DNA from 2 places in the Rhizobium favelukesii genome. Region 2 is predicted to be linked to the other one. Evidence: predicted binding sites of a transcription regulator. Region 2 holds the regulator's gene; the other holds the start of a gene.
The links. Region 2 encodes LexA, which represses DNA repair genes until DNA is damaged. Its sites were predicted from a motif close to TGTTCNNNNTGTGTTCNG; they were not measured.
Positions count from the first base shown of each region.

Region 1: a site for LexA is predicted at 10,732-10,749, ahead of dinB (DNA polymerase IV). Genes of this name have one in related genera too.

Region 1 is NZ_HG916854.1:390,033-406,094, reverse strand. It holds gene LPU83_RS61980 (dihydrofolate reductase family protein) at 1-101, shown strand, start outside; partial or broken gene LPU83_RS61975 (antibiotic biosynthesis monooxygenase family protein) at 540-883, opposite strand; partial or broken gene LPU83_RS75445 (hypothetical protein) at 1,190-1,371, shown strand; gene LPU83_RS61970 (hypothetical protein) at 1,476-1,691, shown strand; gene LPU83_RS61965 (LLM class flavin-dependent oxidoreductase) at 2,064-3,416, shown strand; gene LPU83_RS61960 (flavin reductase family protein) at 3,432-3,959, shown strand; gene speB (agmatinase) at 3,978-4,949, opposite strand; gene LPU83_RS61950 (error-prone DNA polymerase) at 5,305-8,574, opposite strand; gene LPU83_RS61945 (Y-family DNA polymerase) at 8,571-10,094, opposite strand; partial or broken gene LPU83_RS61940 (ImuA family protein) at 10,009-10,684, opposite strand; gene dinB (DNA polymerase IV) at 11,032-12,126, shown strand; gene LPU83_RS61930 (gamma carbonic anhydrase family protein) at 12,401-12,970, opposite strand; gene LPU83_RS61925 (cupin domain-containing protein) at 13,004-13,336, opposite strand; gene LPU83_RS61920 (quinone oxidoreductase family protein) at 13,345-14,349, opposite strand; gene LPU83_RS61915 (beta-keto acid cleavage family enzyme) at 14,392-15,270, opposite strand; gene LPU83_RS61910 (SDR family NAD(P)-dependent oxidoreductase) at 15,270-16,037, opposite strand; gene LPU83_RS61905 (dioxygenase family protein) at 16,034-16,062, opposite strand, start outside.
Region 2 is NZ_HG916852.1:2,491,780-2,507,841, reverse strand. It holds gene LPU83_RS51025 (LpxI family protein) at 1-93, shown strand, start outside; gene lpxB (lipid-A-disaccharide synthase) at 90-1,271, shown strand; gene gltA (citrate synthase) at 1,301-2,590, opposite strand; gene LPU83_RS51010 (hypothetical protein) at 2,715-3,008, opposite strand; gene lexA (transcriptional repressor LexA) at 3,886-4,602, opposite strand; gene LPU83_RS51000 (VOC family protein) at 4,802-5,686, shown strand; gene kdsA (3-deoxy-8-phosphooctulonate synthase) at 5,683-6,528, shown strand; gene LPU83_RS50990 (methyl-accepting chemotaxis protein) at 6,551-8,395, opposite strand; gene eno (phosphopyruvate hydratase) at 8,817-10,091, shown strand; gene LPU83_RS50980 (FtsB family cell division protein) at 10,234-10,554, shown strand; gene pdhA (pyruvate dehydrogenase (acetyl-transferring) E1 component subunit alpha) at 10,701-11,747, shown strand; gene LPU83_RS50970 (pyruvate dehydrogenase complex E1 component subunit beta) at 11,765-13,138, shown strand; gene LPU83_RS50965 (pyruvate dehydrogenase complex dihydrolipoamide acetyltransferase) at 13,157-14,509, shown strand; gene LPU83_RS50960 (SGNH/GDSL hydrolase family protein) at 14,529-15,170, shown strand; partial or broken gene LPU83_RS50955 (GNAT family N-acetyltransferase) at 15,173-15,740, shown strand; gene lpdA (dihydrolipoyl dehydrogenase) at 15,756-16,062, shown strand, end outside.

The DNA.
Region 1 (16,062 bases), on a different contig from region 2:
GCGAAGCAATGTTTGCCGGCATCGACCTGCCTTCGCTCGGCTTTCGGGTCGCCGCCCATGAGGCGACGGAGAAAGCTACTCACATCGTTTTGAAGAAATAAGGTCCACCATTTCTTTTGTCATCAACGCGGACTGGACCCATCCGATTGACGAACGCTTCGCGAATGTTCGTGCCTACCACGCTTGACTGCTCGCATGGCGCAGCTATGCGTAGGAAAAATCGGCGGTTCCATACCGACTTTTGCGGCAATCGAATGGCGGCTCTGGGCCGAGAGCGGAAGGCGGCCGTCGAATAGCATTCCCGAACGGCAGCAGCTAGGGCTATTCTCCGGACGACGATTGGCTGGGTCATCGTATCGACGACGCCTGGTGCCAGACATGCCCGCTTCTCAACAGGCGGCAAAGGTCTTCCAGCATCATCTCTGCGTTCTCCCCCGGAGCAGACGGTTCGAGTTTGATGTGCTCAACAAGAATAATAGCAACAAAAGTTTGAACATGAGGATCGGTCATGTTTGGCCGGGGCCGGTCTGTGGCGGAAATCATCCCACTTCGACAACATCAGCTTCAAATCCGTAGGCTCTCTGAACAAGGGCGACGCGGATTTCATAACGCGTGTACCAGTCTGTCCGGCCCCGGCGTTGCGCCTCAACGTGATCGACAACGGCTTTCCATGCTCGGATGCTTCCTCGTTCCTCCAATAAGAGTTGATTATGCCGAAACCATCAGCACGGCGGGCGCTTTCGAAACCCAGAAAGCCAGGCTGCTGCTTTGCCAGTTCCACCATCGCAACGCCGATTTCACCATAACCGTCTTCGACATCGGTTCGTTGCGATGAGAAGCAGACCACGTAGTAGGGTGGTGCAGGCAAGGAAGCGATAGACATGCCGACCTCTCGTTGGCAACGGGCAGCTTTACAGGAATTACCGGATTGGAACGCCATCCTTACACCGCAGCCACGCCACGCAACCGTGATGCAATGCACGAACGCCAGCAGCAAGGAATTTGCTTCGATCACAGGTTTATGACAAAGCGCGTATCTTGAAAACAACTCGCTCTCAAGCATGCTCAATAGTTGCAGATTGCCACTCGCCGCTATCTTCCAGGAAGTCAGACGAACAAAAAAGAGGTTGCCTATGTCATCGTGGGACGCCTGATCCAGCAATAACAAGGCTTCTGCCTTTCCAAAGGCATTAATTTCACTCGCATTGAATCCGTGCGCCGCATAACGATACCACGCTCCTCTGCAGGCAGGAATGCAGCAGTACAAGCCTCTCTTCTCCGACCCCTCCTACATTGAACTTTCGCAAACAGCCAGGCTTGGTTACGCATGGGCGACTCGACGAGATCGGCGACGGAACGCACTTTCTCCACGCATGTTTTACTGTTACGTCAATTCCGAGCCCTAAGACATCTTAATACAGCTTCTGGGCTGTTGATGGGGGCCCGGCACGTAACCAAGAACGGAGATCGATGGCATGCATACGTTCACCGTAGCCGTCACGTCAAAGCTGCAAGCAGACACAGTCGAAGAAGCCGCTTTGCTCTTTTACCAGCAGCTCGTAGTAGGCCCGCCGCCACTTAGCTTTCACGTAATTGATGAAACTAACAGGACCACAGAGGTGATGCTCGATCAAGCAAGGGCGGATGAGTTCGCAAGCATCGATCACACTGTAGATCCAGGCAACTGGTAGATCCCGCAAGACCGCAGGCTTCCAGAACTTTCAAGGGACAAGCAGGCCGTTGCAGTTGCGTTTTTTGAACCGCGCAAGTCATCGTGATACTTCGCAGAGGGGGCAAGCCTCGGATTGGAGTACACACTTCACAGGCCTGCGACATCGACTTGGTCAGATATCCAATCTGCCTCCCATGTTTTGATCTCCAACCCCACCTTTGGCATGGAAAGTGCGAGATTTGAGCGTATTTCCGCTCCCAAAGGTTTTTAGGACTCAGCACCATGACTCTTTAGAAAAACTAAAAAGGAAATCAGTGTTGCGATATTGATGTGAAAAGTCGCGTGACGTTACCTTAGGCAATCGTCGTTCAAAGCGCCTGGGGAGAATACGATGGCCCGCACCGACAAGATGAAACTCGGCACCTTCGTCTACACGTTCGGCTTTCATCCCGCGTCCTGGCTGCATCCGGCAAGTGACGTTCACGGCGCCAATGAATTCAGCCATCTTCTCGACGTCGCCAAACGCTCGGAGGCGGCGAAGTTCGACTTCATGTTCATGGCCGATTCACCGGCCGCAGCCGTTGGCGATCCGGACGCGCTCGCCCGTATCCCGACGAAGATGAATCGCTTCGAGCCCTTGTCGTTGCTGTCAGCCCTGTCGGTGACAACGAAGGATCTCGGCCTCGTGGCCACTGTTTCAACCAGCTACTACGAGCCCTACAATGTCGCGCGTCTCTTTGCCTCTATCGACCATTTGAGCGGCGGCCGCGCCTGCTGGAATGTCGTGACCTCCGACCACGACGAGACCGGCTATAACTTCAATCGCGAAGGCCTCGACCCGCATGCGCTACGCTACGAGCGCGGCAACGAGTTCGTGGATGTCGTCTTCGGCCTGTGGGACAGTTTCGAGGACGACGCATTGCTTCTCGATCGCGAGAGCGGTGTCTATTATGACAAGACCAAGCATCACACGCTCAATCACAAGGGTAAGCACTTCCAGGTGCGCGGACCGCTCAACATTGCCCGGTCACCGCAGGGCCGGCCCATCATCGCGCAGGCCGGCGGTTCTGAACCCGGCATGGACATGGCGGCGCGGACGGCCGAGATCGTTTTCAGCCTTGCCTCAAACATCGATCGGAACCGTGCATTCTATGAGAACGTCAAGGGCCGCATGCCAGCCTACGGGCGCAATCCCGACGACCTCAAGATCATGCCCGGCGTCGTACTGAACGTTGGCGAAACGGAAGCCGAAGCGAAGGCAAAGGTCGACTATCTCATCGACAAGATGCATCCGGATGTCGGGCGGTTGATGCTTTCGGAGTTTCTCGAGGCTGACCTGCGCGGTGTACCGCTGGACAGGCCCTTTCCCATGGATCGGTTGCCGCCGACACCGAAGGGTTCACGCGCCCTGTTCGACGAACTGGTCGATTTCGTCAAGGGAGGGCGTACCGTCGGTGAGCTCGTGCGCCACTATGCCGAGAAGCACACCGGCAACGGCATTACCGGCACGCCGACCCAGATTGCAGACTTCATGGAAGAATGGTTCGAGACCCGTGCGGCAGATGGCTTCATTTTGATGTTCCCGACGCTGCCGTCGAGCCTTGAGGATTTCGTAAAGCTCGTCCTGCCGGAATTGCGCCGTCGTGGGCTTTTCCGCGAAGAATACGAAGGCAAGACGCTTCGCGAGAACCTTGGCCTATCAATGCCGGTCAATCGCTTCGCGACGGCACGAGCCAAAGGCTGACGAAGGGGCAAGTCGATGGAAGAGTTAGCAACCAGATCCATTGTCGATCAATCCGCGTTCAAGCTTTCGATGCGCCAGCTTGCCGGTGCGGTGAGCGTCATCACTGTTGGCGAAGGCGACGAGCGGACAGGCTTTACTGCGACCTCGGTTTCCTCGCTGTCTGCAGAAGCGCCTTCGATCATCGTCAGCCTCAACCGCGGGTCGTCCTCGTGGCCGGTGGTCGAGCGGTATCGTCGCTTCTGCGTCAATGTGCTCACCGCTAACCAGCGGCACGTCGCGCAGTCCTTTGCAGGGTTCGACGGACGGCAAGGTGCTGAGCGTTACGAAGACGCGCAATGGTATCGTCTTTCAACCGGGACTGCGGCCCTGAAGGATGCTCTGACGGTCCTCGATTGTGAGCTTGAAACGGTCCTCAATCACCATTCGCACGCGATCCTCATCGGCCGCGTCTGCGCGATCGAAACGCGCGAGGATGTCGAACCGCTTCTCTACTGGCGTGGCGGCTACCGACGCCTGTCCGGAGAGGCAGTCACCTGTCCCTGACAGGACAATCGCTCGGCATCAGGCACTGGCCGCGTAGCGTCGATCCCCGACCTGTTTGGCGATGACGCACAGAAGTTCGAACATCATTGTGGCGCCGGCAAGCGCCGTCATGCCGGCGAGGTCAAACGGTGGCGAGACTTCAACGACGTCGGCACCGACGATCTGGACGCCAGCAAGCAGCCTGATCATCTGCTGGGCCTCGCGGGTCGTGAAGCCGCCCGCCTCCGGCGTTCCCGTTCCAGGCGCCATGGAGGGATCGATGCTGTCGATATCAAAGGTAACGTATGTCGGCAGGTCGCCAGCGATGCTTCGTGCCTCGCGCATCACGTCTTCGGCGCCGCGAGTGACAAACTCTTCCATGTAGATGATGCGCACGCCCTGCTGCTTGGCCCAGTCGTGCTCCCCCGGATCATAAATCGAGCCGCGAATTCCGATCTGGACGATCCGCTTGGGATCCAGCAATCCCTCTTCGATCGCGCGACGGAACGGCGTTCCATGCGTGTAGGGATTATCGCCGAAATAGCGGTCGTTGGTATCGGAATGAGCATCGAAATGGATCAGCCCGACTGGTCGGTGCCTTGCCACGGCACGCAGCACAGGCAAAGTCGTCAGATGGTCGCCGCCCACCGAGAGAGGAATGGCACCGGCAGCGACAATCTGATCCATGCCCGTTTCGATGCGACTAAGGCCGTCGATAAGATCGATCGGGTTGATGGAGAGATCGCCGACATCGGCGACATTGGCGATGCTGAACGGCTCGGTGCCCGAAACATGGTGCACGCGGCGCATGAGGCTCGACTGATTGCGAACCTCCCGCGGCCCGTGCCGGGCGCCTGCCCTGTTTGTTGTACCGCCATCCCAGGGAATGCCGACCAGTGCGATATCAAGCCCGGCTGCGGTATGCACGGCAGGCAGGCGCATGAAGGTGGAATGGCCGGCAAAGCGTGGCACTTCAGCAGCATCGACCGGTTGAAAGAAAGTGCCACTCATCGTTCCGTCCTGTCTTTGTAATGGTTAGGCAATGTGTGATCCTCATGTCTCGCACGCAAACACATCTTTTTGCAATTCCCGATCAACCTGCGTCGGGCCGGATGTTTTTACTTCCAGGAATCCTCCAGTCCAAACCCCGTAACTTACGCTGCACACTTTCCGGCAGTGGATGAAAATGGATCGCGCTGCGCCACTGCCCATTGGATGGAAACGGATGGGATAATGGATGACTACGCTCGACCTATCGAAATCGCGTCTCACGCCTGAGATCCTGCCGCTGATCGCCCAGATCGAGGAATTCAAAGGTGCGTGGCACGCAGCCTCCCCACGCCCGCGGTCCATGACGCTGTCTTCCTCACCTGAAATCCCGTGTTTTCACCTTGATCGCCTCGAGATGCAGATAGGGATCGACGATGTCGCGCGGGCGCGGCCCCTTCGGCAGCCCGCGCGGATCGGGCGCCGGCGATCCATGGTGAAACTCGTCGCCTCGCCCGTGCGGAAGCGGAAAGACGGCCTCTCGATCGCCGACGCTTGCAAGGTCGTCGGAAAGATCGCTCAGCCGGTGGGCAACGAGATGCACCACGTCGCCTTCCCGCTGGATGCGGCCATAAACGCCGAGCATGCCGGCGCCGAGCACGATGCGTCGGTACGTCTCGAAGGTCTTCACCCAGACCACCAGATTGGCAATTCCGGTCTCATCCTCGATGGTGATGAACATCACGCCCTTTGCAGATCCCGGCCGCTGGCGAACGAGCACGAGGCCGGCGGCTTCGAGCCACGTGCCGTCGCGTGCCTGCATCGCATCACGGCAAGTGGCGATGCGACGCTTGGCAAGATCGTCGCGCAGGAACGAGACTGGATGGCAGCGCAAGGTCAGCCCGACATGGCCGTAATCCTCAACGACCTCGCTGCCGGCCGTCATGGGTCTTAGCGCCACCAGCGGCTCATTGAGCTCTGATACCGTCCGGTCTTTACGAGCTGAGGCGGCGGCAAAAAGCGGCAAAGGCTCGTCGCGCAACGCCTTGATCGCCCAGAGGGCTTCACGTCGGGCGAGCCTCAGCGATGGCTGGAAGGCATCGGCTTCCGCCAGTTCGACGAGCGAGGCGGCCGGCACGCCCGCCCGCCGCCAGAGATCATCGATAGAGCTGAAGGGCGATTCTGCGCGCGCCGCGACGATCGCCGCCGCATCGTTATTGGCAAGCCCCTTGACCATACGCAGGCCGAGGCGCACGGCAAACCGGCTTTCGTCTTCCGTGGCCTCGAGCGTGCAGTCCCAGCGGCTGGCATTGACGCAGACGGGACGGACGTCAACGCCATGATCACGCGCGTCGCGCACGATCTGGGCGGGTGCATAAAAGCCCATTGGCTGCGCATTGAGGAGAGCCGCGCAGAAGACATCCGGATGCCAGCATTTCAGCCAGGACGAGGCGTAGGCAATCAGCGCAAAGGAAGCCGCATGGCTTTCGGGGAAGCCGTAGCTGCCGAAGCCTTCGAGCTGCTTGAAGGTCCTCTCCGCGAACTCCGGTGCGTAGCCATTCGCCACCATGCCGGCGATCAGCTTCTCGCCGAACCTCGAGACACCACCGGTATGTTTGAAGGTCGCCATGGCGCGGCGCAGCTGATCGGCCTCACCTGGCGTGAAACCGGCGCATTCGATCGCCACCCGCATCGCCTGCTCCTGGAAGAGCGGCACGCCGAGCGTCTTGCCGAGCACCTTTTCCAGTTCCGGCTTCGGATAGACGACCGCTTCCTTTCCCTCCCGGCGCCTCAGGTACGGGTGCACCATGTCGCCCTGGATCGGGCCCGGTCGGACGATTGCCACTTCGATGACGAGGTCATAGAAGGTGCGCGGCTTGATCCTGGGCAGCATCGACATCTGCGCCCGGCTTTCGATCTGGAAGGTGCCGAGCGTGTCGGCCTTCCTGATCATCGCATAGGTGCGCGGATCTTCGGCCGGAATGGTCGTAAGATCGAGATTAATGCCCTTGTGGCTGGCCAGCAGATCGAAGCCACGCTTCATGCAGGAAAGCATGCCAAGCGCCAGGCAATCGACCTTCATGAACTTCAAGATGTCGATATCGTCCTTGTCCCATTCGATCACCTGCCGGTCGACCATCGCCGCCGGCTCGATCGGAACCAGTTCGTCCAGACGATCGCGGGTCAAAACGAAGCCGCCGGGGTGCTGCGACAGATGACGCGGCGCACCCATCAATTGCCGGGCAAGCTCCAGCGTCAGGCGAAGGCGCCGGTCACCAAGATTGAGATTGAGCTCTTCGGCGTGTTTCTCGCCAACGTCCTCGCCCCAACCCCAAACCTGCGACGAGAGCATCTTTGTCATGTCCTCCGGTAGGCCGAGCGCCTTGCCGACATCGCGAATGGCGCCCTTCGAACGGTATCGGATGACGGTGGAGCAGAGGGCTGCATGGTCGCGGCCATACGTCTCGAATACCCATTGCATGACGATTTCGCGCCGCTCGTGCTCGAAATCGACGTCGATATCCGGCGGCTCACGACGCTCCTCGGAGACGAAGCGCTCGAAGAGCAGGTCATTTATGTCGGGATCGATCGAGGTGATGCCGAGTACATAGCAGACGGATGAATTGGCAGCCGATCCCCTGCCCTGACAGAGAATGTCCTTTGATCTGGCAAAGCGGACAATGGAGTTCACTGTCAGGAAGTAAGGAGCATATTGGAGCCTCTCGATCAGCTGCAGTTCATGCTCGAGGTTCCTCTTGACCTTTTGCGGCAACCCTTCCGGATAGCGCCAGGCCGCACCCTCCCAGGTCAGTTGTTCCAATGTCTGCTGCGCCGTCATTTCCGGGTGGGATCGCTCCTCCGGGTATTGATAGGCGAGTTCATCGAGTGAAAAGCGGCATCGCTCCATGATCTCGGTGGTGCGGGCGAGCGCTTCGGGGTAGCGCGGAAAGAGCCGTGCCATTTCTTCCGGCGGCTTCAGATAACGGTCGGCGTGCCGTTCCCGCCGGAAACCGGCATCGTCAATGGTGACGTTGTGGCGAATGCAGGTGACGACGTCCTGCAGGACGCGTCGCTCCGGCACATGAAACAACGCGTCATTGGTGACGACCGTCTCGACATCCATGGCCGCCGCCAGGTTGGAGAGCTGGTGAAGCCGCAGTTGATCATTCGGTCGGCGGCGCAGTGTGAGCGCCACATAGGCGCGATCGCCAAAAGCCTCCTTCAAGCGGCGCAGATGCAACTGGCAGGTTTGATCGGCTTGATCGGGGATAAGAACGGCGATCAGGCCTTCGCCATAGGCCACGAGGTCGGTCCAGTCGAGCCGGCATTTTGCCTTGCCGGCCCGTTTCTTGCCAAGCGACAGCAACCTGCAGAGGCGCGCATAGGCAGGCCGATCCGTCGGATAGACGAGGACCGACACGTCATCGGTGAGATCCAGGCGACAACCGACGATCAGCCGCACTCCCGTGTCCCTGGCCGCCTGATGGGCGCGCACGATGCCGGCGAGACTGTTGCGGTCGACAATCGCCAGGGCCTCGATACCGAGCACCGCCGCCTGCGCAAACAATTCCTCGCAGGACGAAGCGCCGCGCAGGAAGGAAAAGTGCGACGTCACCTGCAGCTCGGCATAGCGTGGCGTCTTCGTCATGCGAATATCCCATGTAGAAACCATTGGTGACTGCCGCTGTCACCGTGCTCGCCATCACCGGAACGAAAGATCCAATAGCGCTCGCCGGCATCATCCTCGACCTGGAAATAATCGCGAACGGCTGCCAGTTCGGCATCGCGTTTCCACCACTCGCCGAAGACGCGCTCCGGCCCGTCGGCACGCCTGACCCGTCGTCGGATGCCGCGCCAGGTGAAGCTGACGGGGGGATGATCAGGCAGCAGCGCCATGGTCTCGATCAGCTCGGGATGTGCCAGCAGTCGCGTCGGCCGTGGCCAATGATCGGGCCAGGTCTCGCCGTTGTCCGGGGCCATCGGTGCAACGCGGGAAACCGAGCGTTCGGGGACGTCGCTTGCGACCGGCGCGAAGCGATAGAGCCGCCGCTCGCCAATGCGGTTGCAGAGAATGTCGATCAGCCCGGATACGTCGGCTTCCGGTTCCCCGATCAACGAGGAAATCACCTGTCGAGCAATGAGCGGCTCGGCTTGGGTTGCCGTCAATGACATGATCTCGATGCCGAAACCGGGATCGATGGTCTCGATCCGGTCGGTCAGCAACCGTGTCAGCCGCTTGACGTCGCGAACCGGTGTCGCGGTTCCGGCGCGGATTGCCTGATAAGAGTTGTCGACGCGGTGGAAGAGAAGATCGACGCGCCGAGCGCCGAGCCCCTTCTCCTCAAGCGCCCGACAGAGTTGGTCCACGAGCCTGGCGGTATAGCGCGCGATCGTCTCGGCCGCCGCAATCGGCTCGCCGAAGGCGCGGCGAACCTCGATGAGATCCGGGGTGCGCACCGGATCGATCGGCTCGGCGATCCTGCCCATCGCCTGATCGAGGCGGCGGCCAAGCTCCGGCCCGAAGCGCAGCGTCAACGGTGCACGGGAAGCGCTGGCCGCCTGACCGATCGTATTGAAGCCCAGAACGCGAAGACCGTTGACGATGGCGGCATCGAGCCGCAGCGCGGCGATCGCAAGACCCTGGACGGCGTCGGCCTGGCCGCCCGGCGGAACGACACGTGTCGGATGGGCCAGAAACCGGGCACAGGCATGGGCTGCACCCCAGGTGTCGGCGACTGCCGCGCGCGCGGCAATGCCGGAGGCGAAAAAGCGGTTGACCATGCCCGACAGCATCAGTTCCTCGCCGCCATGCAGATGATCGGCACCTGTCGTGTCGATCACCAGCCCGTCGGGCGGATCGGCGGCAACGATCGGCGCATAGCGCTGCAGCGCCCAAAGTGCCAGACGATCAAGCGCCTCGGCGTCGGCGGCGGGATCGGCGTCCATAAGGGTGAGACCGGAAACCAGCGCCTGCGCCTTGGTTGCCGGCATGCCCACCCTCAGGCCGCCGGCGATCGCAGCCGCGTTCGCCGCCAGGACGACACGCCGGCGCTGCTGGCGGCCAACGAGGACGAGTGGCGTCTCAGGCGGAGGCGCGGCGTCGCCCAGTTTCCTCCTGAGGCGATCCGTGGACCAGTTCGGAAGGAAGAGCGATACGACCCTTGGCATCTGGAGCCTCCACTTCGAAATCTGCACTTTCGCCGGCGCGACAGCGGATCAGCTCGAGCAGCCAGCGCGCCCGGCCGATCCCTGGAACCGGCAAGGGAGAGGACGGCAATCCCGATCGTGCCTGAGCTTTCGGCGGCCAACTGCAGTCGGCGCGAGGCGGTCATCGATAGCCGCGCAAGCTCTCCAACGACAACACCCAGCCCGCCATGCCGCAGTCCCTCCTCCATGCAGGAAAGAAGCGCCTTTTCGTCGCCGGCCTCCACATAGATGACACGACCCGGCAGCAGGCCCACCTGGGCCAGCGCCGGCGCGAAGAGATCCGGCCGCGTCACGCACCACAGAACTTTGCCCCGGTTACGGGCGCCGACGGCTGCGGCAAACAGCGCTGCGGCGGCGCCGTCAATCGCACCGTTGCCGCCACCAGCGACTTCATGGAGCGCACCAAGAGCCAGCCCACCACCGGGAAGACGGTCGTCAATTGCGGGTACGCCGAAAGGAAGCACCGCGCGACTGCGTGTCATCCCGCCTTCAAGCCGCTCGATGCGTTCGCGCAGCTCGGCGACAACAGGATTGACAACGTAGTCACGCATGCGAAATGGCACCTCCTTCAGGCTTGAAACGGCAGAAACTGCTGATATGTTCCCTATTTGTTCTTAAATGAAAGAGGAGTCAATCAACCACCAAGCGACTGCTTTGGACGAATGGCTCGCTGGACTTGGCGGACTTGCCGATTTGCTGATGAAATGCAGCGGGATAGCTTGAAGACAACGATGGAGACGCACCAAGCGAAATTTGTGGCAGTTCAGATGAACGATTACTCCCGATGCCAAAACACTGCTGCTTATTCCTGACACCGGTTCTGATAAGATCTGCAGCGACAAATAAAAGGAAATGGATGCTGGGGACGCGAAAACCGGACGATGACGGCAAGAGCGGTATGGACGAGGTCCCCTCCGCTCGCAGCCGCGTGCGCAAAATCATCCATATCGACATGGACGCGTTTTATGCTTCGGTCGAGCAGCGCGACAATCCGGAACTTCGAGGCAAACCGGTCGCCGTCGGCTATCCGCAGGCACGCGGCGTGGTCGCAGCTGCCAGTTACGAGGCGCGCAAATTCGGTGTCCACTCGGCGATGCCGTCGGTGACGGCCAAACGCAAGTGTCCAGAGCTGATTTTCGTGCCGCATCGTTTCGATGTATATCGCGCCGTTTCGCAGCAGATCCATGCGATCTTTGCCGAATACACGCCGCTTATTGAACCCCTATCGCTCGATGAAGCCTATCTCGACGTTACCGATAACCTGAAGGGCGTGGAGCTCGCAACGGAGATTGCCGAGGAGATCCGCGCCAGGATCAAGGCTGAGACAAGGCTCACTGCATCTGCCGGCGTTTCCTATAACAAGTTTCTCGCAAAGATGGCCTCTGACCAGCGCAAGCCCGATGGCCTGTTCGTCATTAGGCCGAAGCACGGGCCGGCCTTCGTCGAGGCGCTCCCCGTCAAGAAGTTCCATGGCGTTGGGCCAGCGACAGCGGAAAAGATGCTGAAGCTCGGGATCGAGACCGGCGCCGATCTCAAAGCGCGTGATCTCACTTTCCTGCAGCAGCATTTCGGCAAGTCCGGGCCGTATTTCTACTGGATCGCCCGCGGCATCGACGAGCGCCAGGTCAAGCCCGATCGCATCCGGAAATCGGTCGGCGCGGAGGATACGTTTCGGGAAGACATCCATGATCTCGAGAGCGCCCGCGCCGGCCTGCAGCCGTTGGTCGATAAAGTCTGGCGCTATTGCGAGGCCAGCGCCATCCGTGGCAAGACCGTGACGCTGAAGGTGAAGTGGTCGGATTTCACGCAGATCACGCGGAGCAAGACGGCCCTCGCGCCGGTGGCGAGCGCGGCTGAGATCTCCGAGATCGTAAAGCTGCTGCTCTCGCCTATTTTTCCAGTAGCGAAAGGCATTCGATTGCTGGGCGTTACGCTTTCGTCTCTCGATGCTGTCGACGATGCAGACCAGCCGCAGCTCGCCTTGACGCTGTGATGCAATCACGAGTTACGACTGGCCTGCGGGAGTGACTGTCAAAGGCAAGATACGTTGTTCAAGACATACTGCAAAACTCTGCCAGCGCAGAGCTCTCACGGCTCAAGGTCGTTGGGGAGTTGTTTGTCACAAGCGGCATCGAGGGAGGTGGACTGTGCGATGCCACGAGGGTCGTCCCTCCTTGCGGCGGCCAAGGCTCTATCGGGCGGGCGCACGCCCCTCCACGATCGAAAGCCTTGCCTCGCTGCCGTCTTGGTTCTTGTCCTCGTCGCCATCAGGGCTGCCGTATCGATGCCTGTGCCAGGGGACTGAGCGAGCCGGCGTAGGTTTGGATCTTGCCGCGGTAACGGGCACTCCCTTCTGCCATTCGTTCTGTCTGTTCCGCCGTCAAGTTGCCTACGATGCGCGCGGGAATGCCGACCACAAGCGAACGGTCGGGGATTACCATGTTTTCGCGTATGAGCGCACCTGCGGCCACCAAACAGAACCTTCCAACGACCGCACCGTTTAGTACGGTCGCGCCGATCCCTATAAGACTGCCTGCGCCGATCGAACAACCGTGGACGGCCGCATTATGACCAATGGTCACATTCTCTCCGATCCGCACCGGAAACCCCGGATCGGTGTGGACAATGCAGCCGTCCTGGACATTGCTTCCACTCCCCACCTCGATTGGCTCGTTGTCGCCTCTCAGAACGGCATTGAACCATATACTAACGTCATGGCCTAGATGGACATCCCCGATGATTTTGGCTCCGGGCGCCACATAGTAATGACCGTTCTGTGGCACAGTTGGACTGCGCGTCCCTAAGCGGAAAAAACGCGGCTCAGCAGTTGTCATCATCGCCCTCGCCTTTAGTTCCTCGCCGCTAGCGGCCTAGACAGGCATCGCGAGCAGAACGGTCGCTGGAGAATTCGTGCGATTAAAAAGAGCACGTGCTTCGCCCGGCGCCAGCCGGCAGCTGTCGAGGCAACCGAGCGTCACCTCGCCGTTTGGCGTCTCGATCGTCACTGAGCCAGCGACGACGATATAGATCTTCTCCACCGGGGCGTCCTTCAAAGAGGTGTGCCCGCCCGGCAGGAGATGCGAGAGGCCGATCCAAATCGTGTCGGTCGCAGTCGCCTCCTTGCCCTGAAGGCGAAGGCAGCGCATGTCATAGTGCTCCGCCGCCTCGTACGACTGAGCTTCGCTATAGCGGGTTACCTGCATCGCGCGCCTCAAGGCTTCAGGAGCACGCGGTCCGGCGTGCCGCGCAGCACCGATGCGTAGGCCTCGGCGGCCTCGTCAAGGCGGTAGCACGTGGCGGGGTTGATCGGGAACGGTTTGAGCAGACCTTCCTCGAACTTTGCCTTCAGCTTGTCGAAGATGCGGGCACCTTCGACCGAAGATAGTGCCAGCGTGTCGATGCCGATGTATTTGTGCCGGCCGCGGAAGAAGTTGAAAATGTCGAAGGGTACGGCGCGATCGAACGTCGAGATGAAGATCTGTCGCGCCTGCTTCGCCATCGCCTTGTTGGCGATCTCGAAATAGGGGCTGCCGACCGTGTTGAAGACGATATCGGCACCGTGGCCGCCGGTCTTCTCGCGAACGATGGCCGCCACGTCGTCCTTGCTGCTGTTCAGCATCTCGACAGGGCGGTTTGCGTGGCCCATCAGCGGCTGATCGTTGTATTCGACGGCAAAGACCCTGGCGCCGGCCATGGTGGCAAGCTGGATCGCTGCCTGCCCAACCTTGCCGTTGCCGCCGCAGACGAGCACGACGTCGGTCGGCTGAACGCCGCCGGCTTCGCGCAATCCCTCATAGGCGGTGATGAAGGGGACACCGATTGAGCCTGCCTGTTCCATGGTAAAATTGGCAGGCTTTTCGCGCACTGCTTTCTGGTCGAGCACCATCCACCTGGCGTGGCTGCCGTCCTGGGTAATGCCAAGCTCGCCGCCGCCGCCCCAGATTTCCAGGCCAATCATGTGCTTCGGCCCCTCCCGCACGATGCCGCCGAAATCGCGACCGGGTATGCGCGGCCAGATGGCGTGCGGCATGTGACCGAGCGAGGCCTTGACGTCGCTCGGGTTGACACCAGCGGCTACGATCTCGACGAGGACCTGCCCGGGGCCTGGCCTTGGCACGCTGACGTCGACAACTTCGATTTGAAGATTATCGAGATCCGGCGAGGCGCTGGTCACCCGCAACGCCTTGCCTGCCTTGGTATCGATCTGAATATTCATGGTCTTATCCCCTTTCTAAGGCTGAGTTGAGCCGACGGCAGTTCAAGACTTCAGTTTGAGAATTTCGCGCGCTTGCGCAGCGCTTGCGATCTGGCCGCCCATCTTCTCGATGATGTCGCGCGCGCGCTCCACGAGTTCGCCGTTGCCCTTTGCGAGCACACCCTTGGCGATGTACGAATTGTCTTCCAGCCCGACACGCACGTGCCCGCCCAGGAGATAGGCCTGCGCGGCCATCGGAAACGACATCCGTCCGACGCCGAACCCGGTCCAGACCGCGTCGCGCGGCAGCATGCGCGCGGCCATCGCCATCGCATCGGTGGTCGATGGCAGGCCGTATTTGACGCCGGTGACGATCGTGAACATGGCGGGCGATTTCAGCACGCCGGCCTTGAGGAGATCATGGGCGAGCTGGATGTCTCCGGTGTCGAAGACCTCCAGTTCCGGCTTTGAGCCTACGCTTTCGATGATCTCCGCCATGATCTTGACGTTGCCGGGGGTGTTGATCACCACTTCGGCGCCGAAGGTCATGGTGTTGAGATCGAGCGTCGCAATATCGGGCTTCAGTGCCAATATGTGCTCAACGCGGCGCTCGGGCCGCATCAGTGTCGTGCGCGGACCAGCCACCGCCGGGTTTTCGTCGCTGGGATGATAGCGGCCACCCGGCCCGGTGGTGACGTTGAGGATTACGGCATCATTCTTTGCCCGGATCCGCTCGATGACCTCGCGATAGTACTTGATGTCCATCGACGGCTTTGCCGTTTGAGGATCGCGCACATGGATATGGACGACCGCCGCGCCGACATCCGCTGCTTCCAGACAGGAGGCGGCAATTTCCTGCGGCGTCACCGGCAGGCCGGGATGATTTTCCCGCGTCGTGAGATTGCCGGTCACGGCGCAGGTAATGATGACGTTCTGCTGCATCAGAGATGCCTCCCTCCGTCGACGACGATGCGAGTGCCCGTCGAGAATTTCAGATGCGTTGCACAGGCGAGGATGGCTTCAGCCACATCGGTCGGCGTCGTGATGCGCTTTAATGGCGTTGCGGCCGCCGCCTTGTCCTTGAATTCCTGGTCGCGGCCGGGAACGAACTCGGTGTCGACGACACCAGGCGAGACGGCCATGACACGGATCGCCGGAGCGAGAGCCCTGGCGAGAGAATTGGTCATGATGTCGAGGCCCGCCTTCGCACCGCAATAGGCGATGTTCGAGCCGACGCCGGTAAAGGCCGCGATCGAGGAAACATTGACGATAAGCCCGTTGCCGCTGTCGCGCAGTGCCGGCGCAAAGGCGCGGACAGTCGCGAAGACACCACGCCAATTGTTGGCGAAGACTTGATCGATCAGTTCGTCGGTCAGCGCCTCGAGATCGGCATGTGGCACCGGTCTGGTGACGCCGGCGGCATTGATCAGTATGTCGGCATGACCGCAGGCCGCAAGCGCTGCGGTGCGGAAGGCCTCGACGGACGACGTGTCCTCGATCGATACCGGAAGGGCCACATGGCCGGTGCCCGGCAGTGCCTCCGCAAGCGCCTCGGCCCTGTCCTTGCCGGCGCGGTAGCCGATGACGACCCTAGCACCGGCCTCGGCGAGCAGGCGGCAGGTTTCGCGACCGATGCCACCGGAGCCGCCGGCAACGATTGCGACCTTGCCCTTCAGCAGTTCGGAGAAAGTCATAGCGGTCACCATCATGCCTTCGTTCCCGATATCGGCGGCA
Region 2 (16,062 bases):
CTTGAGCGTGACGCTGTCATCAAGGCCGCGGATGAGGCTGGTATTTTCGTGTGCGGACTGGATAGGGGATTGCCATCCTGGGGGTTAGTGTGAGCGAGGCTTCGCTAAAAGTTGCTATCGTCGTTGGGGAGGTTTCGGGCGATCTTCTGGGCGCGGACCTGGTCGCGGCCCTAAAGCAGCAGTATCAAGGTCGCGTGGAGCTGATCGGCGTCGGCGGCGAGGGGCTGGACGCGCAGGGCCTGCGCTCGCTTTTCGATTTCTCCGAACTGTCGGTCATGGGCATCACGCAAGTGCTTTCGAACCTGCCGCGGCTGGTTCGACGCATTCGAGAGACGGCGGCGGCGATCATCGCGGCAAAGCCGGATGTGCTTATTATCGTCGACAGTCCCGATTTCACCCATAGGGTCGCCAAGCGCGTGCGCGCGGCGCTGCCTGAACTGCCCGTCGTCAATTATGTCTGTCCAAGCGTATGGGCGTGGAAGGAATACCGCGCGCAGCGCATGCTCTCGTACGTCGACCAGGTGCTGGCAGTCTTGCCATTCGAGCCGGAAGTGATGCGCAAGCTGGGTGGTCCGCCGACAATCTACGTTGGTCACCGTTTGACCGCCGATCCGAACCTGGTGGACGCACGACGCCAGCGGGCGCAGACGAAACCGCGAAGTGAAACCGACCGCAAGACGGTGATGTTGCTGCCCGGTTCGCGTTCGTCGGAGATCATGAAGCTGCTGCCGCATTTTGGCGATGCCGTGAGCGAGCTGGTGGCGCGCAACGGTGACGTGCGCTTCGTTTTGCCGACCATGCCACGACGCGAATCCATGATCCGTGATCTCGTCAAGGATTGGACGACCAAGCCGGAGATCCTGACGGGGGTGGAGGCGAAGTGGCAGGCATTCGCTGAAGCGGATGCGGCCATGGCCGCGTCCGGGACTGTCGTGCTGGAGCTCGCGCTGACCGGTGTTCCCTGCATTTCGGCCTACAAGACCGACTGGATCATCAAGCTCATGACCAGCAAGATCAAGACGTGGAGCGCGGCCCTTCCGAACCTGATCACGGACTACACTGTCGTGCCCGAATATATCAATGAAGTCGTCCGAGGCGGCAGCTTTGCACGCTGGATGGAGAAGCTTTCGGCAGACACCTTGCCGCGACAGGCGATGATGGAGGGGTTTGACACCCTCTGGCAGAGGATGCAGACCGAAAAGCCGCCGGGAGAATACGCGGCTGAGATCGTTCTCGACGTCCTTCAAAAGAAAAAGCCCGGCCATTTCTGACCGGGCTCTTTGCTGTCTGCTGTCGCGGTTTAGCGCTTGGAGACCGGCAGGTAATCGCGCTGTGGCTCGCCGATGTAGAGCTGGCGCGGACGGCCGATACGCTGCTCCGGGTCTTCGATCATCTCGTTCCACTGTGCAATCCAGCCGACCGTGCGGGCCAGAGCAAACAGCACGGTGAACATGGTCGTGGGGAAGCCCAGAGCCTTGAGCGTGATGCCGGAGTAGAAGTCGATATTCGGATAGAGCTTCTTTTCGATGAAGTATTCATCAGTGAGAGCGATACGCTCCAGTTCCATTGCTACCTCGAGCAAAGGGTCGTCCTTGACGCCGAGTTCGCCGAGAACCTCGTGTGTCGTCTTCTGCATGATCTTGGCGCGCGGATCGTAGTTCTTGTAGACGCGATGACCGAAGCCCATGAGACGGAACGGATCGTTCTTGTCCTTGGCGCGGGCTATGTATTCGGGAATACGGTCGACGGTGCCGATCTCGGTCAGCATGTTCAGCGCTGCTTCATTGGCGCCGCCGTGAGCCGGGCCCCAGAGGCAGGCAATGCCGGCGGCGATGCAGGCGAACGGGTTTGCGCCCGATGAGCCGGCGAGGCGGACCGTCGAGGTCGATGCATTCTGCTCGTGGTCGGCGTGCAGGATGAAGATGCGGTCCATGGCGCGGGACAGCACCGGATTGACGACATATTCTTCGCACGGAACAGCAAAGCACATGCGCAGGAAGTTCGAGGCGTAGTCGAGATCGTTCTTCGGGTAAACGAAGGGCTGGCCGACGTGATACTTGTAGGCCATGGCCGCAAGTGTCGGCATCTTGGCGATCATGCGCAGGCTTGCGACCATGCGCTGATGCGGATCCGTGATGTCGGTGGAGTCGTGGTAGAAGGCCGACAATGCACCGACGCAGCCGCACATGACGGCCATCGGATGCGCATCGCGGCGGAAGCCCGTGAAGAACCGACTCATCTGCTCATGCACCATCGTGTGATGCGTGACGCGATAGTCGAAATCCTTCTTCTGCGCAGCGGTCGGCAGTTCGCCATAGAGGAGCAGGTAGCAGACCTCGAGGAAGTCGCCATGCTCGGCAAGTTGCTCGATCGGATAACCGCGATGTAGCAGTACGCCGGCATCACCATCGATGTAGGTGATTTTCGATTCACAGGATGCGGTCGAGGTAAAACCAGGATCGTACGTGAAGGAAGCCGTGTGCTTGTACAGGGCGCCGATATCAATGACGTCAGGGCCGATCGTGCCGCTCTTGACGGCGAGATCGACTGATTTATCACCGATTTTCAGTGTTGCGCTTTGTTCCGTCATTCTGATCCTCCAAACTGGCGGTTGGCGCCATAAAAGCGCCATAGGGTTAAGCGTCGTCGACGATAGCTATATGATCGCGCGCCTAATGCCAAGTTCCCGTGACGCCATTTTGTGCATCGCAGTATCAACTTTTGGGCACTCCTGCGATGAGCCCTGCGCATAGCAGAAGCTGATGATTATCCTTGGCTTTTCTGGCTTCCGATTCTCCTTCGGATTTCAATCGATTATTGTTGCCTGAAGCCTGAAGAACTTGCATTGTGGTTGCAAGGGCGGCTGTTTTTGGGCGCAGATGCATGCCGGGGTTGAAGCCACTTTGTGAGGCAGGCCCCTCGGCGCGGATGCGCTTGCTCGCATGGCAGAGCGTTCTTTTCTTCGGGCTCAATCTGCTTAGAAGCCTCCGCGCGCCTTCAGCACGCAATCACTCGTCTCCTGGGCAACGTGGTTTACGACCGCGCCGCCCGGCTGCTCTTCGTGTTTTCGTCGCGCTGTGGCGACGGAGATGGATCATGGGCGGTTCTTCGTATTTTCTCCGGTCTTCCTCGGGCCGACGCCGTCCTCTGGTTTGAGCTCGCAAGTGACCCGCCAATGATCCGCCTGGGGGCATGGTTTGTTGCGTTCGCCCTGATTGCACCGGCCGCAGTCCCCGGGGCGCCGCCGACTGATCCGAAATCTTGCGCTGGCGGGCGTATTGGTGTCGTGGGAACGCTTTCCGCCCAGTTCGAAGCACGGAGTAGGGCGACCGTCATATTGGACGCGCGTATAATCACGACGATCACGGGCTGCGTTGAGCGTCGGGAAGGGGATCGCCGTGACCGCTGGCACTGCATCAATTCCACCTCGGCGATGCAATATCACCCCTGTCCGGCGGCGGACAGCGAAGGCCAAGCTCAAAGACTCTCGGCTGAGGAATTGCGCAATGCCCGCAATACGTTGCGGCAGGCCTCTGCGACGGGCGCTGAAGACCGCCTTGTTTCCCTGAAAACGCCTGGTGCACCGCCACGCACGATAGCAGCTACGTTCTGACAATCGTCGAAAACCCTGCTTACTTCGGCGCTGCGCGCGATACCGCCGATATCGTCGTGACGCCCGCTCGCCTGCGTGCGACCGAATGCCGGCCGGACGCACTGCTATTCACCGGAGAAATCCTGCGTCGCGGCTCTGGCGCCGCCGAGATACGCAAAGACGAACAGGGAACACCATCGTGTCACCGCCTACTACCACGCTTGACCGCCCCTGGATGCGGCATTGGGCATACAACTGGCGAAGCGGCACGTTTGACGGTGAGCCGCCTGTCGTCAATGATAACGACGAATGAGCCCGACGAGCTTGCCCTGAACCTTGACGCGGTCGGGTCCAAAAATACGCGTTTCATAAGCCGGGTTCGCGGCCTCGAGCGCAATGGAGGCGCCCTTCCGGCGGAAGCGCTTGAGGGTCGCTTCTTCGTCATCGACGAGCGCGACAACGATGTCGCCGGGATTTGCGGTGCTGCCATTGCGAATGATCACCGTGTCGCCATCGAAAATGCCGGCTTCGATCATCGAGTCGCCCTTGACCTCAAGCGCATAGTGCTCGCCCGGGCCAAGCATGTCGGCCGGAACGGTGATGTCGTGAGTATTGTTCTGGATTGCCGAAATCGGCACGCCGGCGGCGATCCGTCCCATAACCGGTACCGAGGCGGAATTGCCGTTGTCGGCATGTGCTGCCGGCTTCGGCGGCGCAACAAGCTGCGGTTTGCCGAGGCTGCCTTCGATGACGCTCGGCGAAAAGCCGCGGCGTGGTTGCAAGCTCGGGTTATATGCCTCCGGAAGCTTGATGACCTCCAGGGCGCGGGCCCGATTCGGCAGTCGGCGAATGAAGCCACGTTCTTCGAGCGCTGTAATCAGCCGGTGAATGCCTGACTTCGACGCGAGGTCCAAGGCATCTTTCATTTCATCGAAAGAAGGGGGGACACCGGACTCCTTCATTCGCTCGTGAATGAAGAGAAGAAGCTCCTGTTGTTTACGCGTCAGCATCGAAGTTGAACCCCAGAGTCGTGAAACAAAGCCAGAACAGACACTATATGTTCCATATGTGTTCCGCAAGTGCCTAAATTTTCGTAAAACTTGCCCGCAACTTGTTCAGTTTTCTCAGTTCATTTGACTGAAAGCGCCGAAGGGGGTTGCATTGTCCTGCGACCCGGCGCACATCTTCGCAAATTCCGGAGAGTTTGCTATGAGCGAAGCACATCCGCTGGACCACATCGTGCTGCCGGTCTCCAATATTGGACTCGCGCGCGAACGTCTCGGAAAACTTGGGTTCACCATCGCGCCCGATGCCCGGCATCCGTTTGGAACAGAGAACGCCTGCATATTCTTCTCCGACGAAACTTACCTAGAGCCCCTGGGGGTCGCCAGCGCGGAACTGCACGAGGCGTCGGCGAAGAAAGGGAATGTCTTCACCGCGCGTGACCGCGCCTTTCGGTTTCGATGCGGGGACGATGGATTCTCTGCCGTGGTCTTCGCGACCGCAGATGCCGATCGCGACCACGCCCGGTTCCTTTCCGAAAGGATCAATGGCGGCGAGATGCTACAGTTCGAGCGACCGATGAAGATGCCCGATGGCTCGGAGGCCACAGCCGCGTTCAAGCTCGCTTTCGCGGTGGATCTGCGGGCTCCGGATTTCTTCTTTTTCACGTGTCAACGCGTCAATCCGCTGCCGGCCGATCGAAAAGCGCTGCAAGTGCACGCGAACGGCGTCCATGGGATTGCAGAGATCGCTCTGGTTTCGCCAGATCCGAAGGCGTTCGGATCATTCGTGCGCGCAGCGGCGCACGGCCCGGGGATTGTCAACGACGCCTTCGGCGTGAGCGTCGCCGCTCCGAATGCCAGGATCAGCGTTCTATCCCCCGATGGATTGTATGCCTATTTCGACCTTCCTGCAGCGTCCACCGATCGCGGCTTGCGCGGCATCGCCATCGTCTTCAAGGTTGGCGATCTCGCCGTGACAGAAGCGCATTTGGCTGCTAACGGGATGACCTACACGCGCAAAAACAATCGAATTCTGGTGAAGGCGGCTCCCGGGCAGGGCGCGCTCTTCGCCTTTGAGGAGAAACGATGAGCCAGACAAAGTCCGAAGTCGTGGTTGGCGAAGGCGCCGGCTGCGTCACCTTTTCCAATGCCGGCCAGCTGTCGCTGATTGCTGGGCCCTGCCAGATGGAGAGCCGTGACCATGCCTTCATGGTCGCGGGCGTGCTAAAGGAACTCTGCGACAAGCTTGGTCTCGGCCTCGTCTACAAGTCCTCCTTCGACAAGGCGAACCGCACCTCGCTGTCGGCTCAGCGTGGGATCGGCCTCGAAACGGCGCTTGAGGTCTTTGCAGACCTCAAGAAGGAATACGGCTTTCCGGTCCTGACTGACATCCACACCGAGGAGCAGTGCGCCGAGGTGGCGACCGTCGTCGACATCCTGCAGATCCCGGCCTTCCTCAGCCGCCAGACCGACCTGCTGGTCGCTGCCGCCAAGACCGGCCGCACCATCAACGTCAAGAAGGGCCAGTTCCTTGCTCCTTGGGACATGAAGAATGTCCTCAACAAGCTGAACTCGACCGGCAACCCCAATATCCTGCTGTGCGAGCGTGGCGCCTCCTTCGGCTACAACACGCTGGTTTCGGACATGCGTTCGCTGCCGATCATGGCGGCGATGGGCGCTCCCGTGATCTTTGACGCCACGCATTCGGTGCAGCAGCCAGGCGGGCAGGGCGGCTCAACCGGCGGCCAGCGCGAATTCGTGGAGACGCTGGCACGGGCAGCCGTTGCCGTTGGCGTCGCCGGCGTCTTCATCGAAACACACGAAGACCCTGACAATGCGCCGTCCGACGGGCCGAACATGGTTCGCCTGAAGGATATGCCGCGGCTACTCGAAAAGCTGCTGGCTTTCGACGTGATCGCCAAGGCGGCCTGAAACCTGCAGAAAGTGCCGGCCGTCAACCGGCAAGCGCCATCCGTTTGTGGGAGGGATATCCCTTGGTCACGGAGTTGTCCGTATCGTCGAGACGGAAACGAGACAGCAGGTGATTGAGGTGCACTGCCTCGGCGCCGAGCTCTCGGCAGGCGGCGCTGGTTTGCTCGACCATCGCCGCGTTCTGCTGCGTGACGCTGTCCATCGTGTTGACCGCGGCGTTGACTTCCAGGAGCGCGGTGGTTTGTTCGGAGGAAGAACGCACGATCCCCTCGATCAGCGCAGTGACCATCAGAACCTGCTGATCGATATTGCTGAGCGCTTCGCCTGTGCGGTTGACGAGGCCAACGCCTGCTGAAACCTGGCTGGAAGACCTCTCGATCAACTGTTTGATTTCTTTCGCCAGATTGGCGGAGCGACCGGCAAGGTCGCGCACTTCCTGCGCAACGACGGCAAAGCCTTTTCCGGCCTCACCTGCACGGGCGGCCTCCACACCGGCATTGAGCGCGAGGAGGTTGGTCTGGAAGGCGATTTCGTCGATGACGTTGATGATCTCGCCGATCTGCGCGGATGATGTCTCGATCTTCTCCATCGCGGCCACCGCCTCGTGCACGACGGTTGCCGAGTAGCTGGCGCTTTCCTTCGTCGCCGTCATCACCGCGTTCGCTTCATTGGCCCGTTCCGATGAGTTCTTGACGGTGACGGTGATCTGGTCGAGCGCGGAGGCTGCCTGCTCCAGCGAGGCGGCCTGATGCTCCGTTCGCCGGGCCAGATCATCCGTGCTCGAGGCGATTTCGCTCGAGCCGGTCCTTACCGTATTCGTGACGGCCGAGATTTCCTTCATTGCGCCGAAAAGCGTGCGGATGCTCGAGTTGAACTCGTGGCGCAGCTTTTCGTAGGCGGCTTCGAAGGGTTCGCTGAGCTGGACAGTGAGGTCGCCGCCGGAAAGGCGCTCCAGACCGCGGCTCAGGCTTGCAATGACGCGCTCGCGGGCGGCTTCCTCTTCTGCCTTGGTCGCGGCAAGCACCGCATCACGCTGTGCCTGCACCCGGCGTTCAGCATCTTGGCGCTCGCGGATATTGTTTCGCTCTTCGGCAGATTGACGGAAGACGGTGACGGCGCGCGCCATCGCGCCGATCTCGTCGGCGCGGCGGCTGAAGGGCACTTCCTTCGAATAATCGCCACCGGCAAGGATCGCCATATAGTCGCGCATCGCCGAGAGCGGCACGATAGCGCGTCGACGGAAGGCATAGAGGCCGCCGAGCAACAGGCAAAACGAGACAGCGGCTGCCGCAAGTGTGATCGTGGAAAGGATGCGGGTTTGTTCGGCAGCATCCTTTTCGGCAGCAGCAAGGAAGGCGTTCGCCATGTCCACGAGCTTGTTGACGGCCTCTTCATGAATATGGAAATTCGTTGAAAGCTTCTCGAAGGCCGCCGGGATGACGGCAGCGTCGTTCTTGAGAATGGCCGGGGCGAGTTCTTCCGCCATCACCTTCCAGAAGACGTCGCCTTTGACGAGGACGTCGTTCAGGAGTTTTTCCTTGAGATCGGCGCTGAGCGCCGTTTCCGACCAATATTTGCGGCGATCCTCATAGGCGGGCTTCAGGACAGTCTGGATGCGCTCGATATTCTTCCGCGCGACTTCAGGACGCTGCACCGCCTCAAGTGCAAGCATGTAGGATTCGACGATGTAGAGAGGCGGCGGCAGGATATCGGCGACGAGATCCTTGCCGTAGACGATCTGCTTATACATTTCGCCGTTCACCCGCAGCTTGTTGAAGGCGTAATTCTGTATGCCGATCGAAGTGATCAATCCCGCGGTGACGACGGCCGCGAAGATGGCAAGGCTGCGAGCAATATTGAGTTTCATCCGGCGCCCCGTAAATTTTAATAGTGAACAGGTGTTGTTTATTGAAATGGCTTGGGATTTGGAGGGAACTTAAAAGCCCTAAGCAGGCGGGTTTGAACCGCACAAGGAAGTGCATCATGCAATACTACTTGCCGGCGGACAGGCAGTATTTCCTTATTGAGGATTAATTGTACTATTGATTGGTTACCGATCGATAAATGTGCAACCACATCGAATACTGTGACTTGTTTTTTAAAACCTGTAGTTTCGAAACACTGGAGCAGGGCAGCAGAAAGATGGAGGGGCAAGCCTCTTCAAAAGCCTGACATATTCGCGCGATAGGTCGTGACATGCCGTGTGTCGTCGGTGTGGCATTGTAATTTGCGTGCCTTCGATTAAACAGGCTTCGAACGATTTATCCACCCTCGAGCAGGAAGAGCCGATGACCGCAATTACCGACATTATCGCCCGCGAGATTCTCGACAGCCGTGGTAACCCGACCGTCGAAGTCGATGTCTATCTCGAAGATGGCAGCATGGGCCGCGCGGCGGTGCCGTCGGGCGCTTCGACCGGTGCTCACGAAGCAGTCGAAGTGCGCGATGGCGGCAAGCGCTATCTCGGCAAGGGTGTTGAAAAGGCCGTCGAAGCCGCCAACACGGAGATCTTCGACGCGATCGGTGGTATCGACGCCGAAAACCAGATCCAGATCGACAACATCATGATCGAGCTGGACGGCACGCCGAACAAGGCGCGTCTTGGCGCCAACGCCATCCTCGGCGTCTCGCTCGCCGTTGCCAAGGCGGCAGCACAGGCTTCCGGCCTGCCGCTCTACCGCTACGTCGGCGGCGCCAGCGCCCACCTCCTGCCGGTTCCGATGATGAACATCATCAACGGTGGTGCGCATGCCGACAACCCAATCGACTTCCAGGAATTCATGATCCTGCCGGTCGGCGCCGATTCCATCCGTGAAGCCGTTCGCATGGGCTCGGAAGTCTTCCACGTCCTTAAGAAGGAATTGTCAGCTCAAGGTCACAACACCAACGTCGGCGACGAAGGTGGCTTCGCGCCGGGCTTGAAGAGCGCGCCTGAAGCCCTCGACTTCATCATGAAGTCGATTGAGAAAGCCGGCTACAAGCCGGGCGACGACATCAGCCTCGGCCTTGACTGCGCCTCGACGGAATTCTTTAAGGACGGCAAGTACGTTCTCGAAGGTGAAGGCCGGACGCTGGAATCGGGCGCCATGGCCGAATATCTTGCTCAGCTCGCGGCCCAGTACCCGATCATCTCGATCGAAGACGGCATGGCCGAAGACGATTGGGACGGCTGGAAGGCTCTGACGGATCTGGCTGGGAAGAAGGTTCAGCTGGTCGGCGACGATCTCTTCGTTACCAACTCAGCCCGTCTTCGTGACGGCATCCGCATGGGTGTTGCCAACTCGATCCTCGTCAAGGTCAACCAGATCGGCTCGCTGACGGAAACGCTCGATGCCGTCAACACCGCGCACAAGGCTGCCTACACCGCCGTCATGTCGCACCGTTCGGGCGAAACCGAAGACTCTACGATTGCAGATCTGGCTGTCGCCACGAACTGCGGTCAGATCAAGACTGGCTCGCTGTCGCGCTCGGACCGCCTGGCAAAGTACAACCAGCTGATCCGCATCGAAGAAGGCCTCGGCCCGCAGGCCCGCTATGCCGGCCGTTCGATCATCCGCGGCTAATCGCATCTGATTTTTAACGACTTCGAACCCGCGCCTCAAAAGGCGCGGGTTTTTTCTTGCCCGATTTTTCATAGTCAACGGACAGTTAATCTCTGCCCGGTAGGCTTGAACGCATCGAGGTAATGCGTTCGAGCGTGCGTTTATGTGGACAAAGCATCACAAGAAGAAAAAGATCGGTCGTTTCGTGGTTCCGGCGATGACGATCGCGTTTCTTTCCTACTTCGGCTATCATTGCGTTCATGGTGATTACGGTCTGCGGGCAACCGAGGGGTTCGAGCGCCAGCGGATAGCGCGCGAAAGGGAGTTGGCGGTTCTGAAAGGCAAGCGCGAGCACCTCGAAAAGCAGGTCGCGCTGCTGAGCGACGGTTCGATGGACAAGGACATGCTGGACGAGAAAGCGCGTCTTCAGCTGAATGTTTCTCGTGCCGACGAGATCGTGATATTCAATCACTATTCCAATTAACCGAAATTGAGTTAATCTCGATAAATGCTTATTTATCAGTAATTTACTGACGAATACGAGCCATGCATTTATGGCATTGCTGCGGCGAAATTTCTTCCCTATGGTACGCGCCACCAAAGAACCGACAAACCCACAGGGAGGGTTGAATGGCGCCGCGAAAAACCGCGACCGTTTCCAGCCGTAAAACTAGCGCAAAGCCGGCAAACAAGGCATCCAATGGTGGTCCTGTTGCTGATTTTACGCGCGATGAGGAGCTGAAGGCCTATCGCGAGATGCTGCTGATCCGCCGCTTCGAGGAGAAGGCCGGACAGCTCTACGGCATGGGCTTCATTGGCGGTTTCTGTCACCTCTACATCGGCCAGGAAGCTGTGGTCGTCGGTATGCAGATGGCCCAGAAGGAAGGCGATCAGGTTATAACCGCCTATCGCGACCATGGCCACATGCTGGCCACCGGCATGAGCGCGCGCGGCGTCATGGCCGAACTGACCGGACGCCGCAGCGGTTATTCGCGCGGCAAGGGCGGCTCGATGCACATGTTCTCTAAGGAGAAGCATTTTTACGGCGGTCATGGCATCGTCGGTGCCCAGGTCTCGCTCGGAACGGGCCTCGCCTTCGCCAACCGCTACCGCGGCAATGACAGCGTCTCCGTCGCCTATTTCGGTGATGGTGCCGCCAACCAGGGCCAGGTCTACGAGAGCTTCAATATGGCTGCTCTCTGGAAGCTCCCGATCATCTATATCGTCGAAAACAACCGCTACGCCATGGGCACGTCGACTGCGCGCGCTACCGCGCAGTCGAACTACTCGCTCCGTGGCTCCGGTTTCGGCATCCCCGGCGTCCAGGTCGATGGCATGGATGTCCGTGCGGTGAAGGCTGCAGCGGATGAAGCGCTCGAGCATTGCCGTTCGGGCAAGGGGCCGATCATCCTCGAGATGCTCACCTACCGTTACCGCGGCCACTCGATGTCCGACCCGGCGAAGTACCGCACCAAGGAGGAAGTGCAGAAGATGCGCTCCGAGCAGGATCCGATCGAACAGGTGCGTGCGCGCCTACTCGAAAAGGGCTGGGCCTCCGAAGACGATCTGAAGGCGATCGACAAGGACGTCCGCGATGTCGTTGCTGATAGCGCCGACTTCGCCCAGTCCGATCCGGAGCCGGATGCATCCGAGCTCTATACTGACATTCTGCTCTAATCGGGGAGGGACGACCCATGCCAATCGATATTCTCATGCCCGCCCTCTCTCCGACGATGGAAGAAGGCACGCTTTCCAAGTGGCTCAAGCAGGAAGGCGATACCGTCAAGTCAGGTGACGTCATTGCCGAGATCGAAACCGACAAGGCGACGATGGAAGTCGAAGCCGTTGATGAAGGCGTCATCGGTAAGCTGCTGGTGCCGGCCGGTACCGAAAATGTGAAGGTCAACGCCAAGATCGCAGTCCTGCTGCAGGACGGCGAGTCGGCCTCCGATATTTCGGCAGCACCTGCCGCGCCTGCTCCCGCCGCCGCTGCCCCACAGGTGGAAGAAAAGCCGGCTGCTGCTCCTGTTCCAGCCGAGCCGAAGGCAACCGTGCAGAACGATCCGGAAATTCCGGCCGGTACCGAAATGGTCTCGATGACCGTTCGCGAAGCGCTTCGCGATGCCATGGCGGAAGAAATGCGGGCTGACGAGAGCGTTTTCGTCATGGGCGAGGAAGTTGCCGAGTACCAGGGCGCCTACAAGGTCACACAGGGCCTCCTGCAGGAGTTCGGTGCGCGCCGCGTCATCGATACGCCGATCACCGAGCACGGCTTTGCCGGCGTCGGCGTCGGTGCTGCGATGTCTGGCCTGAAGCCGATCGTCGAGTTCATGACCTTCAACTTCGCTATGCAGGCGATCGACCAGATCATCAACTCGGCTGCCAAGACGCTCTACATGTCCGGCGGCCAGATGGGCGCCCCGATCGTGTTCCGCGGCCCGAACGGCGCTGCTGCCCGCGTCGGCGCCCAGCACAGCCAGGATTACTCGGCCTGGTACAGCCAGATCCCGGGCCTCAAGGTCGTCATGCCTTATACAGCATCCGACGCCAAGGGCCTGCTGAAAGCTGCCATCCGCGATCCGAACCCGGTCGTCTTCCTCGAAAACGAAATTCTCTACGGTCAGCATTTCGACGTGCCGAAGATAGATAATTTCGTCCTGCCGATCGGCAAGGCGCGCATTCATCGTCCGGGCAAGGACGTGACGATCGTCTCCTTCGGTATCGGCATGACCTATGCGGTCAAGGCTGTCGCCGAACTCGAAAAGATCGGCATCGACGCCGAACTGATCGACCTGCGCACGCTGCGCCCGATGGATATTCCCACCGTGATCGAATCGGTCAAGAAGACCGGCCGTCTGGTCACTGTCGAGGAAGGCTATCCCCAGAACTCCGTCGGCACCGAAATTGCCACCCGCGTCATGCAGCAGGCCTTCGATTATCTCGACGCGCCGGTTCTGACGGTCGCCGGCAAGGACGTTCCGATGCCTTATGCCGCCAACCTCGAGAAGCTCGCTCTCCCGAATGTTGGTGAAGTCGTCGATGCCGTGAAGGCCGTTTGCTACAAGTAACAAGGGGAGGGTATTTCGATGCCTATCAACATCACGATGCCTTCCCTGTCTCCGACCATGGAAGAGGGCAACCTCGCCAAGTGGCTGGTCAAGGAAGGCGACACGGTCAAGTCGGGTGACGTCATTGCAGAGATCGAGACCGACAAGGCGACGATGGAAGTCGAAGCCGTCGATGAGGGCACCGTTGCCAAGATCGTCGTTCCGGCCGGCACTGAAGGCGTCAAGGTCAATGCCTTGATCGCCGTGCTCGCAGCGGAAGGTGAAGACGTGTCCGCCGCTGCCAGCGGGGCAGGCTCCGCTGCTCTGGCTCCAAAGGTCGATGGCGCGGCAGCGCCGAAGGTTGAAGCCGCACCGGCATCCGCCGCTCAGGCGCCGGCGGCCGCCGCTCCTGCTCCGGTCGTTGCACCCGCAGCCGCTCCGGCAAGTGGCAATCGCGCCTTCTCCTCGCCGCTCGCGCGTCGTCTGGCGAAGGAAGCCGGTATCGATCTGTCTGGCATCGCCGGCTCCGGTCCGCATGGCCGCGTCGTCAAGAGCGACGTGGAAGCCGCTGTCACAGGTGGTGGTGCCAAGGCTGCTGCGGCCGCCGCTGCCACGCAAGCTGCTGCACCGGCTCCGGCTGCTGCACCCAAGGGCGCTTCGGAAGAAGCCGTTCTCAAGCTGTTCGAGCCTGGCTCCTACGAGCTTGTGCCGCATGACGGCATGCGCAAGGTCATCGCCAAGCGCCTCGTCGAATCCAAGCAGACGGTGCCGCACTTCTACGTCACCGTCGATTGCGAGCTCGATGCGCTACTGGCGCTGCGCGCCCAGCTCAACGACGCGGCTCCCCGCAAGGATGGCGGCGCCTCCTACAAGCTGTCCGTCAACGACATGGTCATCAAGGCCATGGCTCTGGCGCTGCGCGATGTTCCGGATGCCAACGTCTCCTGGACCGAGGCCAACATGGTCAAGCACAAGCACGCCGATGTCGGCGTTGCGGTCTCGATCCCGGGCGGTCTGATCACGCCGATCATCCGCAAGGCCGAGGAAAAGACCCTGTCGGTGATCTCCAACGAGATGCGCGACCTTGGCAAGCGTGCAAAGGATCGCAAGCTGAAGCCTGAGGAATATCAGGGCGGCACGACGTCTGTTTCGAACATGGGCATGATGGGCGTGAAGAACTTCGCAGCCGTCATCAACCCGCCGCATGCAACGATCCTTGCCGTCGGCGCTGGCGAGCAGCGTGTCATCGTCCGCAAGGGCGAAATGGTGATCGCAACCGTGATGAGCGTCACGCTTTCGACCGACCATCGCTGCGTCGATGGTGCGCTCGGTGCCGAGCTGTTGCAAGCGTTCAAGGGCTACATCGAAAATCCGATGGGTATGCTCGTCTGAGACCGGAGCGGAGGCGGAAATGACGAAGACCGTTCTTTGCTATGGTGACTCGCTGACCTGGGGTTATGACGCCGATACGATCGGGCGTCATGACTACAAGGATCGCTGGCCAAGTGCGCTCCAGGCGGCACTCGGCAACGAGGTGCGTGTTATCGCCGAAGGATTGAATGGACGGACAACCGCCTTCGACGACCACCTCGCCGACTGCGACCGGAACGGCGCGCGCATCCTGCCGACGATCCTGCAGACGCATGCGCCGCTTGATCTTGTCATTCTGCTTCTCGGCACCAACGACATGAAGCCGGTCGTGGCTGGATCGGCTTTTGCCGCCTGCCAGGGCATCGCACGGCTGGTGCGGTTGATCCGCAATCATGCCTGGCCGTTCGAATTCGATGGGCCTGACATCCTGATCGTTGCGCCACCGAAGATTCGCGAGACGGCCAACGTGCCCTTCGCGGCCTCGTTTGTCGGTGGCATCGAGGAATCGACAAAGCTTCCGACGCTCTATCGTGATCTCGCGGACGAACTCGGCTGCGGCTTCTTCGATGGCAATTCGGTGGCGAAGACGACGCCGGTCGATGGCATCCACCTTGACGCTGAAAATACCCGCGCTCTCGGGCGCGGCATGGAATCGACTGTGCGGATGATGCTGGGGCTTTGAGCATGAGATCCTTCGTTTCGCTTCGGCTCGCCGCGCGGGAGGATGCGACGGAGCTGGCGCCTCTCACGGCTTCGCCTCTTGGCTTTCGCTCACGGAGCAAGGAAGCGGCGGTGGCGGCGACACCCCGATGCAGCGCGGACGGCGGAAGCCGCGCGGCGACGATGGGCAAGGCAACTGGCGCGATGCCGTGATTGGCGAGGCTCATGGCGAGATCGCGGGAGCCGCGATCGGCTACGGACTAGATGAAGGCATACGCAACATTCCGGCGGATCGCCCGGCGCTGAAACCGGTTATCGATCTGCAGCAGATGGTGATTGGAAGCTGGTTTATCGGAACGCTCGGTGTCCACAGCCATTGCGCGGCATCGGGATCGGTCGAAGGCTTCTGGAGGATCAGATCGAGCGGGCAAAAACCGCGCCGGTCAGTCTGATCACAGCAAGTTACAACCAAGCGGCTCCGTCGCTTTACAAGAACAATGGATTTTCGGAGACGGCGCGCGCTGATGCCGTGGCGTTCTTCGAAAACGGCAGAAAACACGAGTGGGTGCTACTCACCCGCGACGCCCGATAGCAAAGGCAGGAAAACATGGCTGAGAATTACGACGTCATCATCATCGGCTCCGGACCGGGGGGCTACGTCGCCGCCGTGCGCGCCAGCCAGCTGGGCCTCAAGACCGCGATCGTGGAACGCGAGCATCTGGGCGGCATCTGCCTGAACTGGGGCTGCATCCCGACCAAGGCTTTGTTGCGCTCGGCCGAAATTCTCGACCATTCCAACCACCTCAAGGATTACGGCCTCGTGCTGGAAGGCAAGGTCAGCGCCGACGTCAAGGCTGTCGTCGCCCGTTCGCGCGGCGTGTCGGCGCGCCTGAACGGTGGTGTCGGCTTCCTGA